3 regions of the Alteromonas sp. CH_MED4-4 genome follow, and region 1 is predicted to be linked to each of the others. Evidence: predicted binding sites of a transcription regulator. Region 1 holds the regulator's gene; each other region holds the start of a gene.
The links. Region 1 encodes sigma-54, which starts transcription at its own class of promoters, with help from an activator protein. Its sites were predicted from a motif close to GTTGGCACGNNNNTNGNNT; they were not measured.
Positions count from the first base shown of each region.

Region 2: WA381_RS00025 (manganese efflux pump MntP) is a predicted target of sigma-54. The motif match lies at 2,205-2,223, and genes of this name have one in related genera.
Region 3: WA381_RS03785 (glucan biosynthesis protein) is a predicted target of sigma-54. The motif match lies at 3,491-3,509, and genes of this name have one in related genera.

Region 1 is NZ_JAYMEU010000013.1:51,566-57,762, forward strand. It holds gene mgtE (magnesium transporter) at 1-920, opposite strand, end outside; gene WA381_RS10825 (HPr family phosphocarrier protein) at 1,095-1,367, opposite strand; gene rapZ (RNase adapter RapZ) at 1,367-2,212, opposite strand; gene ptsN (PTS IIA-like nitrogen regulatory protein PtsN) at 2,297-2,740, opposite strand; gene hpf (ribosome hibernation promoting factor) at 2,754-3,041, opposite strand; gene WA381_RS10845 (RNA polymerase factor sigma-54) at 3,072-4,553, opposite strand; gene lptB (LPS export ABC transporter ATP-binding protein) at 4,627-5,352, opposite strand; gene lptA (lipopolysaccharide transport periplasmic protein LptA) at 5,355-5,909, opposite strand; gene lptC (LPS export ABC transporter periplasmic protein LptC) at 5,878-6,197, opposite strand, start outside.
Region 2 is NZ_JAYMEU010000001.1:1,533-7,729, reverse strand. It holds gene WA381_RS00035 (TonB-dependent receptor plug domain-containing protein) at 1-1,045, opposite strand, end outside; partial or broken gene WA381_RS00030 (TonB-dependent receptor plug domain-containing protein) at 1,356-1,568, shown strand; gene WA381_RS00025 (manganese efflux pump MntP) at 1,577-2,134, opposite strand; yybP-ykoY riboswitch at 2,187-2,314, opposite strand; gene WA381_RS00020 (DUF1439 domain-containing protein) at 2,666-3,223, shown strand; gene WA381_RS00015 (protein adenylyltransferase SelO) at 3,337-5,040, shown strand; gene WA381_RS00010 (M24 family metallopeptidase) at 5,067-6,197, opposite strand, start outside.
Region 3 is NZ_JAYMEU010000003.1:220,075-226,271, reverse strand. It holds gene mdoH (glucans biosynthesis glucosyltransferase MdoH) at 1-1,664, opposite strand, end outside; gene WA381_RS03785 (glucan biosynthesis protein) at 1,645-3,270, opposite strand; gene WA381_RS03780 (outer membrane beta-barrel protein) at 4,030-4,581, shown strand; gene WA381_RS03775 (YheU family protein) at 4,635-4,871, opposite strand; gene WA381_RS03770 (hydrolase) at 4,920-5,954, opposite strand; gene WA381_RS03765 (TIGR02444 family protein) at 5,975-6,197, opposite strand, start outside.

The DNA.
Region 1 (6,197 bases):
TCACTCACCATCGCAGCCATTAGCGCCGTCACTAAGTTTACTGCCAGCCACACCGAGCGTCGTTTAGTACTTTGCATAACGGGTGCAAAGGTATCTTCGTCGTCATCAAGACCCGCCATACTCATCATCGAGTGTTCCGCGTCTTCACGAATAATATCAACCACGTCATCAATGGTAATTCGGCCCACTAAGCGATGGTTTTCATCTACAACAGGTGCTGAAAGCCAATTGTATCGCTCGAACAGGCTTGCCACTTCATCGTCTGGCATATTCACAGGAATCGCTTCAGATTCCTCGTCCATAACGTCAGACACTTTATCGTCGGTATCTGCGGTGAGTAAACGGGTAACCGGAACAATACCAACAAGGTTGTCAGTTCGGTTTACCACGTAAAACGTATCCGTATTCTCAGGTAGCTCGCCTTTTAAGCGGATATAGCGCAGAACCACGTCAATGGTCACATCGGGACGTAATGTGATGGTGTCGGTGTTCATGATGAAACCAGCGGTTTCTTCACCGTAAGACAGCGCTTGCTCTGCGCGCACGCGATCTTGTGCATCCATCGAGTCTAGAATGTCGGCCAATACTGGCTCGGGAAGGCTGCTTAGCGTCTCTGCTAAGTCATCGGTATCCATCTCTTCAAGTGCGTCAACCACATTAGCGGGAAGCATTTTTGTAATGATACCGTTTCGAACATCGTCAGACAGTTCTTCTAAAATGTCGCCGTGAAAGTCACCATCAATGAGCTCCCATAATTCGTCACGGGTTCTGCTAGGGCTAGATTCAAGAATGTGGGCGACGTCTGAAGGCGGTAATTCAAGCAGAAGCTTACGTACAGATACGAATTGACCGTTGGTCAACGCAGCGTTGAGTGCGCGTAACTGAGTTTGTACGTATTTAGAAACAAGCGCTTCTGCCATAAGGCGTTATTCCTACAAGCTAAAAGATGAACAATGCAGGCCATAGAGCCTAAGTGGGCGTAGAATATCGCAATTATGATGAGTCTGTCATGATAATTGCGTAGGTTTTGCGCGGGATTTTAAGATAACTGCGCTAAGTGTTGATTAATTGGTCAATGGATTGGGCAAGTAAGACTATTCGTCTTCGTTAAATCTGCCCTCAATAAGCTCTTCAATAGCTGCAAGTGCATCAACAGCATCACTGCCGTCCACAATCACGTCTACCTGTTCACCTTGATGGCTTTCAAGCATCATTAATCCCAATACACTGCTTGCGTCTGCTTCTTTATCGCCTTTTTTTAAGATGATTTTAGCGTCGAATTGATTAGCCAGTTTAACCAGTTGGGTCGCCGCTCTTGCATGCAACCCTAACTTATTGACGATAGTTAGCGTTTTTTGAATAGTCATTACTGATTCAGCTCTCTATGGCGAATTTGTACATCAGGGTGTATTTCACTGAAGGTTTTCGACAGGGTCTGTGCGATATAAACCGAACGGTGTTGGCCACCAGTACAGCCAATCGCTACGGTTACGTAACTTCTGTTATTGCGCTCTAAATGAGGCAGCCATGTCGTTATTAAATTCTGAATTTGCCAAATGAACTTGGTCACTACAGGCTGCGACCCCAAAAATACTTCTACTGGCGCGTCTAATCCGGTCAGATGTTTAAGGTCGGGCTCCCAGTGGGGGTTAGGTAAAAAGCGGGCATCAAAAACGTAATCCGCATCTTTAGGAATACCGTGCTTAAAGCCAAACGACTCGAACACAAGCACAAGGCGTGAGCTTTTCTTACCCAAGATACGCTCTCGAATTAACTCTGCCAGTTGGTGAATGGTAAGCTTATCAGTGTCTAAATATAAATCTGCGCGTTCAGCAATAGGAGCAAGTAGGGCTGACTCGGCTTTAATGGCTTCTGAAAGCGATTTATTAAGCTTGGCGAGAGGGTGAAGACGACGTGTTTCGCTAAAACGCTTAACCAGTACATCATCGCTCGCGTCAATGTAAACAATGGTCATCGACCACGAAGAAGGCAGGTAGTCTAGAATTTCTACCAAATCGTCAGGATTTTTAGGTAAGTTTCTCACATCGATACTTACCGCAACCTGATCGTACTCGTCAACAACTGTATGGGTTAAGGTGGGAAGTAAGTTTACCGGGATATTATCAACACAGTAATAACCTAAATCTTCCAATGCGCGAAGTGCGACAGACTTACCAGACCCCGAACGACCACTGATTATTATCAGCTTCACCTACTTTCTCCCTAATACTCTGGTTTTATCACATACGCGTTGTTGAATTAGGCGCCTACTAAACGGTTAATAGGCGCTTAATGTTTAACTTAATGCAGATAGAATATCGTCGCTTGTCGTTGCGCGACGTATTGCTTTAATCGTTTCTTTGTCGCTTAGTTTACCAGCCACGGTGGCCAGCGTTTGAAGGTGTCCTTCGGTCTGTTCCTCGGGAACGAGTAGCGCAAAAAAGATGTCTACGGGTTTCTCGTCAAGGGCGTCAAAGTCGATTGCTGGCGTGCTGGTTACAACAATGGCAATCACTTTCTCAAGGCCCGGCAGGCGCCCGTGGGGCAGGGCGATACCATTGCCAATGCCTGTACTACCCATACGCTCTCGAGCCATCAAACTGTTAAGTACCGTTGCCTGATCAATGTTCTCGTTTTGCTTGGCAGCGATATCAGCGATGATCTCAAGAATTCGCTTTTTACTATTACACTGAACCGCACACTCGGTGCGGTCCAGACTTACGATGGCTTGTATATCCATGCTTAATTAACTACTAATGTTTTTTCAGTTTTTCCTTATGCTTGATTACCTGCCGGTCGAGTTTATCAACCATGCTGTCAATCGCCGCATACATGTCGGTATTTTCTGAGGATGCGAATACTTCAGCGCCACTTAAATGAACGGTCGCTTCGGCTTTTTGATTTAATTTTTCAACGTTCAGGATGACATGCACATTAGAAATGTGATCAAAGTGACGTTCAAGTTTGCTGAACTTCGTATCGACATAATTACGCAAAGAGTCGGTGATTTCGACATGATGACCAGTAAGGTTGATTTGCATATTTCGTCTTCCTTATATTATTAAGCCCGATTAAATAAGGCTTTTGCGTTGGTTCGACGGCGGGATCGACAACGATTCCCGGTACTTTGCTATTGTTCGCCGGGCAACTTTAATGCCTTGTTCGGCCAACAATGAAGCAATCTTGCTATCACTTAGCGGCTTGCTAGGCTTTTCAGCGGCCACTAATTTCTTGATCAATGCACGAATCGCTGTAGATGAACATTCACCACCAGACTCTGTTGCAACGTGGCTTGAGAAGAAATACTTCAATTCGAAGATTCCACGTGGCGTATGCATGTACTTTTGCGTTGTCACTCGCGAAATAGTGGATTCGTGCATATCTACCATTTCTGCGACATCATTTAGCACCATTGGTTTCATCATTTCCGGGCCGTGCTCAAAAAAGCCCATTTGCTGCTGCACAATGCAGTTTGCAACCTTCATTAAGGTTTCGTTACGAGATTCAAGGCTCTTTATGAACCACTTAGCCTCTTGCATGTGTGAGCGGATGAATTGTGAATCGCTACTATTCTTGGCACGGCGACTCATTGCTGCGTATTGTTGATTTACGCTTAACTTAGGCAGACTGTCGGGGTTCAGCTCAACCACCCAACGGCCATTTTTCTTGGTTACTGAGACATCAGGAATAACGTACTCAGGCTCTTTAGTAACTAAAGCACTACCTGGGCGAGGATTCAAGGTTTGCAGCAAACGCATTGCCTCGCGTAGCTGATCTTCTTTCAATCGGCTTTTACGCATAAGCGTACGATAGTCTTTGCTGCTCAGTAAGTCAGAGTACTCTTCAATCAGTTGCTTTGCTTCAGCAAGCCACGGTGTGTCTTCTGAAAACTGGCGCAATTGCACCATCAAACATTCTTGTGGAGAGCGAGAGCCAGAACCAATAGGGTCGAACATCTGAATGCGCTTAAGCACACATTCTATTTCGTCCATTTCAATCGGCTCTTCCATATCATCATCGTTAACCGCTTCTAAAATATCGTCAAGGGTAACGGTTAAATAACCTGACTCGTCAATAGAGTCGATGATTGCTGTAGCGATTGCGCGATCGGTATCCGAGAAATGGGTAAGGCGCATTTGCCAAAGAAGGTGCTCTTGAATATCTTCAGTAGTCTCTCCTTGGAAGATTTGCTCGTCGTCATTGGATGGACCCGGAGCAGGCGAAGATGAAGCAGAGTAGTATTCATCCCACGTACTGTCGATTGGCAGCTCATCGGGAAGATCGTTTTTCTCAAGTGCATCGCCGGCTTCTAATGTGTCACTAGATGCAGAAGCAGTGGCCTCAGAGCCGCTGTCATCGTTGTCGATATTGTTCTTTTCTAGTTGCGGCTCGTCGTTACCTTCTTCAACTTCTAATAGCGGATTAGAATCGAGCGCTTCTTGGATCTCTTGTTGAAGATCAAGTGTAGAAAGCTGCAGCAGTTTAATGGCCTGCTGAAGCTGTGGTGTCATGGTAAGTTGTTGGCTAAATTTTAGCTGTAAAGATGGTTTCATCTACGTCTTATTTAAATGCTCTAAATTGAATATACCAGAGCGAAACTGAAAAATGACAATTCGGTTACATTAACTATAGCCTGAATTGTTCGCCTAGGTATACATCCCTTACTTTTTGATTACTTAAAACCTGTTCCGCCGTTCCTTGCGCAATAAGCTCGCCATGACTCACAATGTACGCCTTTTCACAAACATCCAATGTCTCTCGTACGTTATGGTCCGTGATAAGGATTCCAATACCCCTATCGCGAAGATGTTGTATTATCTTCTTTATATCATTAACTGATATTGGATCAACACCAGCAAATGGTTCGTCTAACAAAATAAATTGCGGTTTTGCTGCCAGAGCGCGGGCAATCTCAACGCGACGGCGTTCGCCCCCTGACAAACTCATCCCAGTACTATTACGTATATGGTTAATATTAAATTCATCAAGTAGCGCATCTGCTTCTTCTTCTTGCTGTTGTGAATTTAAATCTTTACGGGTTTGCAAAATGGCCATGATATTTTCATGCACTGTGAGCTTTCTGAAAATAGAGGCTTCCTGCGGTAGGTAGCCAATTCCGCGGCGTGCACGCTCGTGCATGGGCTGATGAGTTAGCTCATTGTCGTCGATTTCAATCTTGCCTTTATCCAGATTCACTAAACCAACAATCATGTAGAATGTGGTGGTCTTACCAGCGCCATTTGGGCCAAGAAGACCAACAATTTGACCCGTTGAGACAGACAGACTTACATCTCGAACAACCTGTCTTGACTTGTAAGCCTTAGCAAGATTTTTAGCGCTCAAAGTTGCCATTGCTATTCATTGCCCTCGTTGTCTTTTTTGTCTTTCTTAGACGAAGTTTTGCGAATGGTCTCAGGTGTGAATACTGTAGTCACTCGACCCTCACCATCCTTACCTGCGCCGCCAGTCGCTAGCAATTGCTCGGTAATCATATCGAACGTGATGTTGTCACCCTGTACTTTACTGGTGTCTTGTTTCAACTCTGCGTTTCCGGCAAGAGAAATCGTTCGGTTCACCACTTCATAGCGTATTTCATTAGCTTTTGCCGAAACTGGCGTGCCGTCTTCCAATTGCTGGGAATAGCTTGCAGGCTTTCCTCTAGCAATAAATATTTCACGACCACCACCGTCAGTGGCAATTACTTCCACTTCGTCAGCTTCAATAACCAAAGAGCCTTGAGTTATGAGTACGTCGTCTTTGTACAACGCGGTTTTATTTTTACCGTCGATAAACTGGGTGTTCGAGCCTATTTTTATGGGCTGCGAAAAATCATCTTCACTGGCGTGTACCGCACCGCTAGCGATGGCAAGCAATAAACTAGTTGCTAGGGGAATAAGTGGTTTGTACATGATCTAAAAGCTCGTATTCTTGTGTGCGTAAATTCGCGTTAAACCCATTACTTAAAATGACATATTGGGTGCCCAGTATTTCAACGGGTTGGTCAGATGTCATTTGCTTGGTCTCTAAATTAATTTGAATGTACTCGGTCGATATACTTCTGACAAAGTCATCGCCAGTTTGGTTCTCAATATTAACTTGGTTTTCCAGCTGGATTAGCTCGTTATTGTATAGTGTACCTTCATCAGCGGTTACCACCCATGGTGATGACGCGTTTTCTGTATAAAGGGTGTATTTAG
Region 2 (6,197 bases), on a different contig from region 1:
CGCGAGAGGTGAAATTGTTCTCTAGCGTGGTTGAGGTGATGTCGTCTGCAGTAAGCTGTGCTGCGTAGTTAATACCAAATTCTTGCGAAACATTATGAGTACCGGAAAACGCCAATGACTTAACTTTGGTTTCGTGAAACGCCTGAAACGCTTCAGGATTTTCACGTGAGAATACGTAATGGTCGTCATTCTCTCTGTAGTAAGCAGAAACCTCAAAGGTATTTTTCATGCTCTCTTCGCCGTAGCGCTGTTTGTGATTTAGCATGACCAAACGGGTTTGAATGTCTTCTGTCTCGTTTACATTAAAAGGCGTGTACAAGTTAGGCCAGCCAAAAAACTTTTGCTGAAAGCCATAAAACACGTCGGTTTGTGAGTCATTACTTGCCAGCTGAATACGCCCTGACGCGCGTTCGAAATTATGATCGCCATTAGCAATAGTGCCATCACTTTCAGAGCGAGAATACTCTCCTTCAACGCCAACAGACCAACCGGGTAAATCACTAAGCGCGTGCTTTACTGCACCGTGTACACGCTGCAAATTGAAGTTGTTATTACCTATTCCCACTGACACACTGCCTGCTGTTTGGATGGGACGCCAGCCGTAAGACACCGTACCTACAGAGCTATTTACGCCGTAAAGCGCGTTATCGACGCCCGTGAAAATACTCGGCTTCGTCAACATTTCTGGCGCAATCGGAATTTCAGCGAAATAGTGCCCCGTTTGCGGGTCGATCAGCGTTGCGCTTCCTATGCGAAAACCCGTGTTTTCGAATATACCGCCGCGAATAGTCACGTCAGCCTGCGCTTCTGCCATGTTCCTTGATTGCAAATCGACTCGCGGATCGTATTCTAAGTTAGATATAGGTGAATTAAACGTCCCTACCGGCTTGTTGTTCGCCGTCGCCGCCCCTTCAATCGTAATTTTTTCTACGCCTTTTTCGTTGCTGTCCACGCCAGAGTTAGCGTTTGATGAATCAACACTTTCAGCGGCCATGGCGGCAAAAGGTAAAGTACAAAAGAGCAAAGATAGGGTTGTGTGACGCATTCAGTGTCCTAGTTAAAAATTTAGGTTCAGCCTGCAGGCAAGAGTAATAAAAACGCGAAGTGTATAGCATTAGTAGACCGAGGAAAACGCTGCGCAGGTGAGTTTAGACCAGTAAGTTTATTTTTACTCACAGCTCTGCACATTTCCATTTATCAATATAAACAGCCTGTATGTATCTGTAGCAGCCCGCAATAATCATCAATCTCACCTTATTGTTTGCTTACCTTCCTTGCTAAAAGAAACGAGATAACATAACGTTCATGACCTCTGCAAAACCTGCCAAAGACACGTAATACCTTGCTTATGCTTGATCTTAAAAGAAGGGATCTCGCGCTTCATCGATGCACTAGATTTTGCGCCCACCATTGTTAGACAAAACAACTCTGGCGGCATGTTCGATAGCTTTGCGATCCGAGGTTTTTCTGGCGATGAAAATAACCCATCGGGTTATCTAATAAACGGTTTCAACGTGCGTGGCTATAGCGGTAATAGAAGCACGGTTAACGTTCAAACCACAAAGATCAACACGCTCTAGAGTGTGTGACTCACAAAGATCCAAGTACCAACCGAAACAAGCACAATGCCACCAAATGTCTCTGCTCGCTTACCTATCAATGTTCCCATAACACTGCCCAACATAATGCCAATAGTTACCATAGAAAAAGTGGCTATCCCAATTAACGTCGCAGCAATAGCAATGTTCACGTCAATTAGCGCGAGACTTGCACCCACTGCCATTGCGTCGATGCTTGTGCCTAACGCAGTAATACACAACAAAATAAAGGATTGTTTTTGAGACGTCGACTCTTCTTCGGCAGGTTTCAGGCTCTCGAGTACCATATGAATACCTAAACCAGAAAGAATTATTAGCGCAATCCAATGATCCCATGCTTCAACGTATGAAGACGCCGCGCGACCAATGAACCAGCCTATAAATGGAGTTGTTGCCTCTATAAGTCCGAACAAAAGGCCAATTTTGAGGGCAAAACTTAAACGAGGGCGATTGATTTTGACACCTTTGCCTATCGCGGCGGCAAACGCATCTGTTGACATAGCAAAGGCTAGCAAGATAAGAGCGAAGATACTCATAGTTTTAGAACTCCGGTCAGGCTAATTGAGTCCACGACAAATCCGCACGCCTGACCTTTACGCGTGGACTTATCGATGGTCTCGCCAACCAAGAGGTGTTTGTACCATGGTAATGTGACCAATTATGTTGATACAAACTTTTCCATTCGAAACGGAAACAGGCTACTCCCCAACCGAGGGGCCTACGGTAATACAGCCGCTATAAACTAATCAAGTTGATTGCGACAAACTGTCCAACTTGAGATATAAATGACGCCATGTTCACGCTCTTTCGATTGCACATATTCCAACAGTGGTCATACACACAATTTTATTAAGTGTCGGCAACCAAGTATTTTTTTCCAGCGTTACGCTTTGCGCCTCTCTCCTACTCATGGACTCCCTGAATAAGCCGTTGTCTTAGCGAATTAACGATTTCATTGTTCATCCCTTTCCTCTGCCCGTACAATAGAGGCACTTCTTTGTTGCAGCGCCAGTATTTCCGGCTCGCACGGTGTAATTCGACAACTCATTGCTAAAAGAGACTTTTTTATGAGAATTCTACTTTCCATTGCCTTCGCTACCATTCTTGCAGGCTGCGCTACTCTCTCTCAACTGGCAGTTTACACTGTATCTAATGCCGAGTTAGAACAAGTGCTTGATAGCCAAGTGAGTAAGTTGCAGAAGCAAACGTCACTTGCTGGTATTCCTCTTTATTTAGACGTGGAAGATATGACAGCAACCATAGGCCCAGATGGCAGAGACGTGGTTCAGCTAGGCGCTATTGCCACTGCGCGTATTAGTGCATTTGGGTTGAACTACCCTGCAAAAGTAAGTCTTGCTTTGGAAGGCACGCCTTATTACGACAGTGAAGAAAAAGCGATTTTTGTGCGCTCATTGTCTCTACTTGATAGCACAATTGATGCTGGCGGCTTTAAGGGTAATTTAGCCCCTGTAAGTGGCGAATTCATGCAGCTCATCAATGGCTATTTAGCCAATAACCCTGTTTATCGCCTAGATCCTGCGAACAAAGCGGTAAGCATGCTTTCAACGGTACCTTTACAGCTAACTGTAGAGCAAGGCCAGCTTGCACTTCGACCTAAACAATAATCATTGAAAAAACGTATGAAGTGTCGAGATTGTTAATGGTTAAAGGTGCAAAAGTAACCTGAGCCTCGATGCTCGCAAACAGATTTTCCCATTCAGTGAAATAGGCAGGCATAGTGACAGAACGTATCAAAACACTAGATGAATTCGCAAAGCACGTAGATTACTCTTTGCTGAATACCCTTACCCCAGACCCGCAGTCGACGTGCGATGGTGACGACCATGACCCGCGCCAAGTGTTCTCAGGTCACTATGTGCCAGTTACTCCGACCCCATTAAATGCACCGACGTACGTTGCTCATAGCGAAACGCTGTTTGCCGAATTAGGCTTAGACGATAGCTTGGCAACATCTAAAGATTTCACCCAGCTGTTCTCAGGGGACATGTCGGATGTACCTGCTCCAATGACCCCCTTCGGCTGGGCAACCGGCTACGCACTTTCTATTTACGGTACGGAGTACACACAGCAGTGCCCGTTTAGAACAGGTAACGGCTACGGCGACGGCAGAGCAATTTCTATCGTTGAAGCAGTATTAAACGGCAAGCGTTGGGAAATGCAGTTAAAAGGTGCGGGTCGCACGCCTTATTGTCGCGGCGCAGACGGGCGCGCCGTATTGCGCTCAAGCGTGCGCGAATTTTTAGTGCAAGAACACATGCATGCGCTTGGCATTCCGACCTCACGTTCGCTGAGCTTGTTTATGTCTGAATCAGACACGGTAGACAGGCCGTGGTATCGCGAAGGGTCTCATTCCTATGAACCTGAAGTGATGGTAGAAAATATAACTGCTATTTCTACCCGCGTGGCGCCCTCCTTTTTGCGCGTAGGCCAAATAGAGCTTTTTGCTAGGCGAGCTCGCTGTAACGAACACAGCGAAGCGTTAAACGAACTAGAAGCCATTGTTAAGCACCTTATTGAGCGAGAGTACTCAAGTGAAATTGACACAACCACGTTGTTTGAAGAGCAAGTGGTAACGCTGGCTGCACTATTTCGAGACCGGCTAACGCGTCTTGTTTCTGGTTGGGTTCGCGTCGGTTATTGCCAGGGCAATTTTAATAGCGATAACTGCGCCGCAGGAGGCTTTACGCTGGATTATGGACCATTCGGCTTTTGTGAATTTTTTGAAGCAGACTACCAACCTTGGACAGGCGGCGGACGTCACTTCTCGTTTTTAAACCAGCCCATTGCTGCGCAAAAGAACTTTGATATGTTCTGTCGCTCACTGATGCCGTTACTTGAAGGCAACAGTGAACAGCTCTCAAAGCTTAACGAGATCAACGACGGTTTTTCTGGCGTGATGGAACGCGCCATGGAGAGTATGTGGGCAACAAAGCTTGGCATTGCCAGCTACAACCACGACTTGCTGATTAAGCTGCTGCAATTAATGCTGCGCACAGGCGTGGACTACAATCTGTTTTTCCGAGAGCTATCGTCAATGCCTGAAGATATGGCGAGTTTGACGAAAAGCTTTTACTACCCGCCTAAAGCAGAGGTCATGACAGAATGGGAAGCATGGCTACAAACATGGCGTGAGCGCATTGAAAAGGACGCCGAAACACAAGGTGATGTTACAAACGCTATTGCTGCTACCGTAGAGAATATGCGCAAAGCAAACCCTAAATTCACATGGCGCGAATGGTTAATTGTGCCTGCCTATAAAGCCGCAGAGAAAGGTGACTTTACGCCAATTCACGAACTTCAGAAGATACTTACTGCGCCTTATGATGAGCAATCAAAAGAGGTAGAGAATAAGTACTACCAGCTGCGCCCACTTGAATTTTTCAGTGCTGGCGGAGTCGCGCACTACAGCTGCTCTTCGTAACAAAGAGCAGCTTCATTCTAGTTTACTTACAAAGAGTCAATCGATTCGCTAGGCTCAGTAAACCACACCGGGCCATCTTCGGTCATATAAAAGTGATCTTCTAAGCGAATACCGAACTCGTTTGGTACTACGATCATAGGTTCGTTACTAAAACACATGCCAGATGCTAGCGGGTGAGGATTGTCTTTTACCAAATACGGCCATTCGTGAATATCCATGCCTATGCCGTGCCCGGTTCGATGGGGCAAACCTGGTAAGTTATAGTCTGGTCCTAAGCCATCTTTAGCTAAGCTGTCTCGCGCGGCTTTATCCACATCGCCACAGGGAACACCAACTTTTGCAGCGTTAAATGCGGCAAGCTGCGCGCGCTTTTCGCTTTCCCATAATGCTCGTTGCTTATCGGTTGGCTCACCAAAACAATAGGTTCTCGTGATATCAGAGAGGTAGCCGTGCACCTTACAGCCAGTATCAATCAATACTAAGTCGTTCTTCTTTAGTACTTGAGGGTCTTTAACGCCGTGGGGAAACGAGGTGGCTTTTCCAAAAAGTACAATGCAAAAATAGTTACCAGCGGCCCCCACTTTCTTATGTGCATCGTTAATAAATGCTTCAACTTCTGTCGTGGTAATGCCTTCATAAAGCATACTGGCAGTCGCTTTGTGCACAGCTAGGGTCATGTCCATAGCGCGTTGAATAAGCGTGAGTTCACTTTCAGATTTGTGCATGCGACAGTGTGCTGTTACCTCTGCACCATTGATAATTTGCCCAGATTGGCCAAGCATCTTGTTCAAACCATCTACGATAAAAAACTGGGTCGACTCATCCACACCCAGTTTATCGCCTCCAGCGGTGTTTAGTTTATCTAGCATAGCTATGACAAGCGCATATGGGCTCTCGTGCTCTTGCCATCCAATTATGTCGCCTTCCACTAATTTACGTTCGTTTAAAGAGTCGATTTCAAAGGTAGGAGCTAGATATACAAGGTCACCTTTTGCAGGTAAAAGCGCACCGACTAAACGCTCACTGGCGTACCACTGCATACCTGTAAAATACGCTAAGTTAGTACCAGCGTTTAAGTAAAGCGCACCAATGCCATTTTCCTGCATATAATGCTGCGCTTTGGCAATTCGGGCTTTGTATTCAGAGAGCTCTATGGG
Region 3 (6,197 bases), on a different contig from region 1:
CCCCACGCTACCGCTAAACAGCTCATAATTTGCGTGTGTTTAATTGCAACTTTCCATGGCACTTTGCGCCCTTCACGCTCTTGCGCTTCCCATTTAACAGAGTGGCCAACAAAAACGCTAATCACAAAATAACTGTGATAGAACATCATTAGCGGCGCAATAAGCACGGCCATAGTTAATTCAATTGCTGCCCCTTTAAGCAAAGACCACGCGCCACCAAATTCGCCACGACGTTTTATTAAAGCTAAAGTAATACCGAGAAGTTTAGGCAAGAATAATAAGGCCGCCGTACCCCACATGGTTACCATCATCATGTCTTGGCGCGCTACCTGCCAACTAGGGAACAGCTGGTATTCAGACACGAAGAACTCTGGCACTGACGTGGCGCGAATTAACGCATCTGCTGTACCTAGCGCCAACATGCAAAATAGTATGAGTGAAGAGATGTACGCAAACGCACCAAATAAGAAGTGCAGGCGGTTTGCCATTTTAAGACCTTTAACGTTCAATAACCCTAAATGCTGTATGTTGCCCTGCACCCAACGACGGTCGCGAATTGCGTAGTCAACAATGTTACTTGGCACTTCTTCATAGCTGCCCGTGGTGTCGGTAAGCAAGTAGGCCTGCCAGCCAGCACGGCGCAGTAGCGCAGCCTCAACAAAGTCATGACTTAAAATTTCACCACCAAAAGGCGCGCGCCCTTCAAGGGTAGGTAGCCCGCAATGCTGCATAAATGGTGCAATACGAATAATGGCATTGTGCCCCCAATAGTTTGCACTGTCTGTTTGCCAAAACGATAGACCTGTCGCCAACATTGGGCTGTAAAGATGAGCAGCAAACTGCACAAAACGACCAAAGAAGGTGTTTTGACGTACCGGCATTGGAATGGTCTGCACTAACGCCGTATCAGGGTTTTGCTCAATACGACGCGCCAAGTCTTGCATGCGCTCTCCAGTCATTACGCTGTCGGCATCTAATACAATCATTGACTCGTAATTTGCACCCCAGCGTTCACAAAACTCTTTAAGGTTGCCCACTTTTCTGTGCAGATTCTGTTCGCGACGACGGTAAAATACTTGGCTAGAGAAGGCACCTAAACGTTTCTTCAGTCGGGAAAAGGCACGTAGCTCTGCATCCGCTTTTTCCATATCGCGGGTGTCGCTGAGCATGAAAAAGTCGAATTTAGAACTGTTGTCACTTTCCATTAATTCGCGAATACAAGCTTCAAACCCCACCATAATACGGCGGGTATCTTCGTTATAAACCGGCATGACCACGGCGTGCTTTTGCGTTAATGGCGCAGTAGCATCAGGAGACGTTTGATTTCTGCGCAAGCTCAACGGGTCGACGTTAAAAAGCTGCAAAAAGAAACCGATAATGCCTGTCCAAAACGCCATACACAACCATGCGAACAGGGTTAGCCCCAACCCCAGCTGTGCAATCTCTAGGTTGGTAAGGCCGTTAGGTAAAAAGATTTCGTACAAACTCCAACCGGCCAGTGCCGTGCTTGGAATAACTAGCATTGCCATGATAAACAAACGCATATGCTCTCCTTTTAAGATGAAATGTGAAGCACGTGCAGTGCCATCACTTTTAACCTGAGGCACGGCTTTAGCCTCGTCCGATACCGCTGCGCAAGCGCGATTATTTTGGTTGGTAGACATAATTCCAAACCTCACTCACACGTTTACCGTCTTTCTCAATGTAAGCGCGCATATCTACCGTCTGCTTTTCTTTCGGCTTAACAAAGAAGGTGGCTCGCCACTCTTGTCCGTCAGCTACGGGGTAAAGTCGCTGCTGAGAGATCGTGCCGTTGGTACCCTGTACCACCAGCTTCATCGACTCGTTATCAAAAGCAATGGCAGAAGGCGCGCTGAAGTCCACGCTGAACTGTCGTGTCGTATTTAGACTGTCGTTTTTAAACTCGTCACCCGGCAACACAGCCTTGCCTTGGCGGGTACGTACTACTGAGGCCAGTTCACTGACAAACGGATTTTGTTCTACGGTTTTAAGCTCGTAAGCGAAATACAGTGATTCGCCCGAATTGAATGGCTTTTCAGGCGTCCAAAAAGCCACAATATTGTCGTGTATTTCGGATTTAGTCGGAATTTCGACGACTTCTAATCGGCCTTTCTCAAAACCAGCTTCTGGCGTCACCCATAGCCCTGGGCGTATATGGTAATTGGCCTCTGCGTCGAGGTAATTATCCCATTCGCCGTCGCGTTGAAGCATGCCGAATCCTTTAGGGTTTGCGTCGCTAAGTGACGTGACTTGAAGGCGTGCAGGGTTAGTCAGCGGGCGCCAAATTTCTTCACCAGCGTGAGTTACCATGAGTACACCGTCACTATCATGCACCTCTGGACGATAGTCGTCATGACGCTTTTCTGTGTTCTCGCCATACAAGAACATACTGGTAAATGGTGCAATGCCTAGCTTGCTCACGTCATCTCTGGCAAATAACCAACTCTCTACCTTAACGCTGGTATCAATATCAGGCTGTATAACAAATTTGTACGCGCCCGCTACAGAAGGGCTTTCAAGACGCGCATAAACAGTAATAGGCTTACCCTCACTCGGTTCTATGACCCAGAACTCAGTGAAGTGGGGGAACTCTTCGCCTTTGGCTAGCGCCGTATCAATCGCAAGACCTCGTGCTGAGATACCGTACACTTGATTTTTACCTACAAGACGGAAGTACGATGCCCCCAAAAACACAGCAAATTCGTCTTTGTACTCTTCGTTCTTGATAGGGTAGTGAACGCGAAACCCAGCAAACCCTGACTTTTCGTCCGTTAGCCCAGCTAACCCTGACGCAGACCCGTCATAGTTGAACATGTCACTGTTGAACGCTAGGCGTTCAGGCTTATTGCTTTCACCAATAGTGTGGATAGTGACGGGGTATTCATATAAAAAACCCGGGTGAAAAAACTGCAGTTCGTAGTCATTCTCACCATGCCAAAGACTCTGCTCGGGCTTGAAGCGAATTGAACGATACGTGGTGTAGTCAATTTCTTTAAGCTTGCTGTTTAACCCGTGATCGTCCTGCTCGTAGCTCTCTGTCGCTGACTGGCGTGCAGCATCAATAATTGACTGAAGAACCGGCGATGCTTTTTGAGGCTGATTGTCGTTGTTAACCTCAACTGCACCTGCTTGTTGAAACGCAAATAATGCGATGACACTGCTCATCGCTAAAAGAAGGTGTGACAGCTTATTGCGCTGACGCACATTCGTTTGTAAATCTTTACCGAAAATTGAAACTGGCTTAGCCATTTGTCCTCTCCTTATGAAAACAATGGTTATCCAGATGACCATCAACAACTCGTTACACGCCTTACCTACTGAAAAGCGTTTTTTACAAAAACGGTATTGATTGAAGCCACGCGAGAAAGGCGCTCTCTTCCTTTCTGTGTTCACTGACATCGCGGATATCGCGAAAGCCGAATTCCTTGCCTAATGGCTTGAGTGAACGTTGGATAACTCATAATGACTTGAGCAAAAGCTGTTCCAACACGAAATAGCCGCCGTTATTTTTTATATTTTTCATAATTTACAATGCTTTACAAACACACACATTGTGGATTATTGGAGAACACTGGCTTGTAAAAATGTCCGATGAGTTAGACAAAAGGATAACTGTTGTTTTTTAGAGACAGTTTTGTGTGCCAACGTTTTACTAGGAATACATCAAACTTTGATTTTGAACATTTCAAATGTGTAGCCTCTAAAAAGCCAGACGTATTTTATCTATAAATATTAGCAACATAGATAAATTAAGACATATCAAAATAGTGATTTAGTACGAAGTTGGCAAACGCTTTGCTATTCATCATGTAGATAAATAAATCGGACACTATTTCTTAACGGAAATAATAAAGATGGCATGAAGACGGTTTTCGTTTCTTTGACCATCAACCCAGTAACACTTTGTTGCGCGCTATAAACGCGCCGCCTTACAACAATTTTTGCAGAACGTCTGAAATGGACGGAAGCAACGTAAGGGGGTTACTGAACATACTAAGGAGTTATCACATGCGTAAATCAATCACACTTATTGCTGCTTTAACTGCAGCGGCACTTCCTCTTACAGCTATGGCCGACAAGCCTGACTGGCGTTACGTAGAAGGTGGTTACACCAAAATGGACTTTGACGACAATGAGTCTTTTGAACCAGACGGTTTAACCGTTAACGGTAAATACCTATTGAATAGCAACTGGTACCTAAACGGCGAGTATAGCTTCTTTGAAGAGGGCAACTTTGACTTTGATATGCTGACACTAGGTGCGGGTTACCGTTTACCTGTTAACGCGACAACAGACGCGTATTTTGGTGCCAACTTAGAGCGTATTGACGGTGACGTAAACGACGAAACAGGTTACAGCATTAATGCTGGCCTTCGCTCGATGATCACAGAGCAGGTAGAGCTGGCGGGTGAAGTTGGCTACTACGATGTAGACGATGGTGAAGCGACATTTAGAGTAGGCGCTAACTATTACATCACGCCACAATGGGCTGTGGGTGCAAACTACAGAATCATTGATGATTTAGACATTATGCAGGTAACTGCACGTTACGCGTTTTAAGCCTTCCTCTCCTCAGGTAGGTAGCCGGGTTGCTCGACCCGGCTTTTTTATGTCTATTGTTCTTCAGCTTCGCTTGGCTCAATATCTTCTTTTCTTTTGATATCTACACTTTCATGAAGCTCTGAATAGACCAGCACCGCCTCACCCGATTTGAGTCTGTTTAACACTTGCTGCACTTTCACATCTAGCGCAACTTCTTCAGCGCCGTAGTCCGTGCCCTCTCGCAGAGCAAAAGACTCAGCCAGGCTATAAAGCGTATCGGCTTCTAGCGCGTCAATGGGGATTATCATTCACACTCCTGATAAAAAGCGTTTGGGTAAATTATTAGGACATCAACATTAGCGACTGACGTAACGACACGTAGTATTTACAGGTAAGGCTTCACTTACAAAGCGTTTCACCCGTTCGTGCAGCCATACTTTAGGATTTAATATAGAACCCTGCATGAACCCAACGTGACCGCCTCGTTCACTTAGCTCCACGATAACGTTGCGCGCAAGCTCTTCTTCCTTAGGCACAATTAAGTGATTCATAAAGGGATCATCTATGCTATGCAATACCAGTGTAGGACAGTGGATCGCGCTTAAAAAGTGATACGCACTACACTTTTCATAGTAGTCTTGAGCGTCTGCAAAGCCGTGAAGCGGCGCTGTGATCTTCTCGTCGAATTGGGTAAAGCTGGTGATCTCTTCCACATCAGTTTTTGTTAGCTGTATAAGCTTGCGATAATCGATGTACTCCATTTTCTTACGCAGCGTATCTTTCATGCTAGTAAGTAAATACTTTTGATATACGCGAGAAAAACCTTGGTTAATTGATTTAGCGCACTCTGAAAGTTTAAGAGGTGAAGAAATGGCAATCGCTGCCTTAAGCCACTTTTGCGCAGGGTTTTCGCCCAACAGTTTCAATAGCATGTTGCCGCCAAGGGAAAAGCCGATGGCCACTTTAGGAATTCGTGGAAATTTATCGTGAAGCCACTCTAAGAAAAAGCTGGGGTCTTCTGTTTCTCCACTGTGATAAGCCCGCGCCTTTAAGTTTGGCACGCCGCTACAGCCGCGATAGTGCATCATCACCACCTGCCAACCATTCACCGACAATTGAGCCATCATATCGTTCGCGTAATGCGACTTAATGCTGCCTTCTAAACCATGAAACATCACCACGATACCCGATGTTTCCTGCGGTTTTGGCCCCCACGCCACATCGACGAAGTCGTCATCGGGTAATGTGAGACGCTCCATGTCGTAAGACAAAGGCAACCGCTTTTGAATAAAACGCGGCCATATGGTTTGCACATGACGGTTCTTCGCCCACCCTGGCACCTTAAAGCTGCTTTTTATTATCTTTCCATGCGATAGCGCTGATTTACTCATTTTGTTTTCTTATTGTGTTTTTACGATAGATGGTTAACCACTAGGCTCACTAGTTGGCGCGCCTCGTTGTTGTCTCGCAGTCCGTATGCATTTATAAACGCTGCGATAGACGCGTTAAATACGTTAGACGATACAGATTGCCCTTGACCCAGATGCGTGACTGGCTGCTCATTGAACGACGCAACAATATCGTGCTGCTGCTGTCTTTCAAGCTCTAGCTCTTGTGCTTTGAGTGCGTCATAT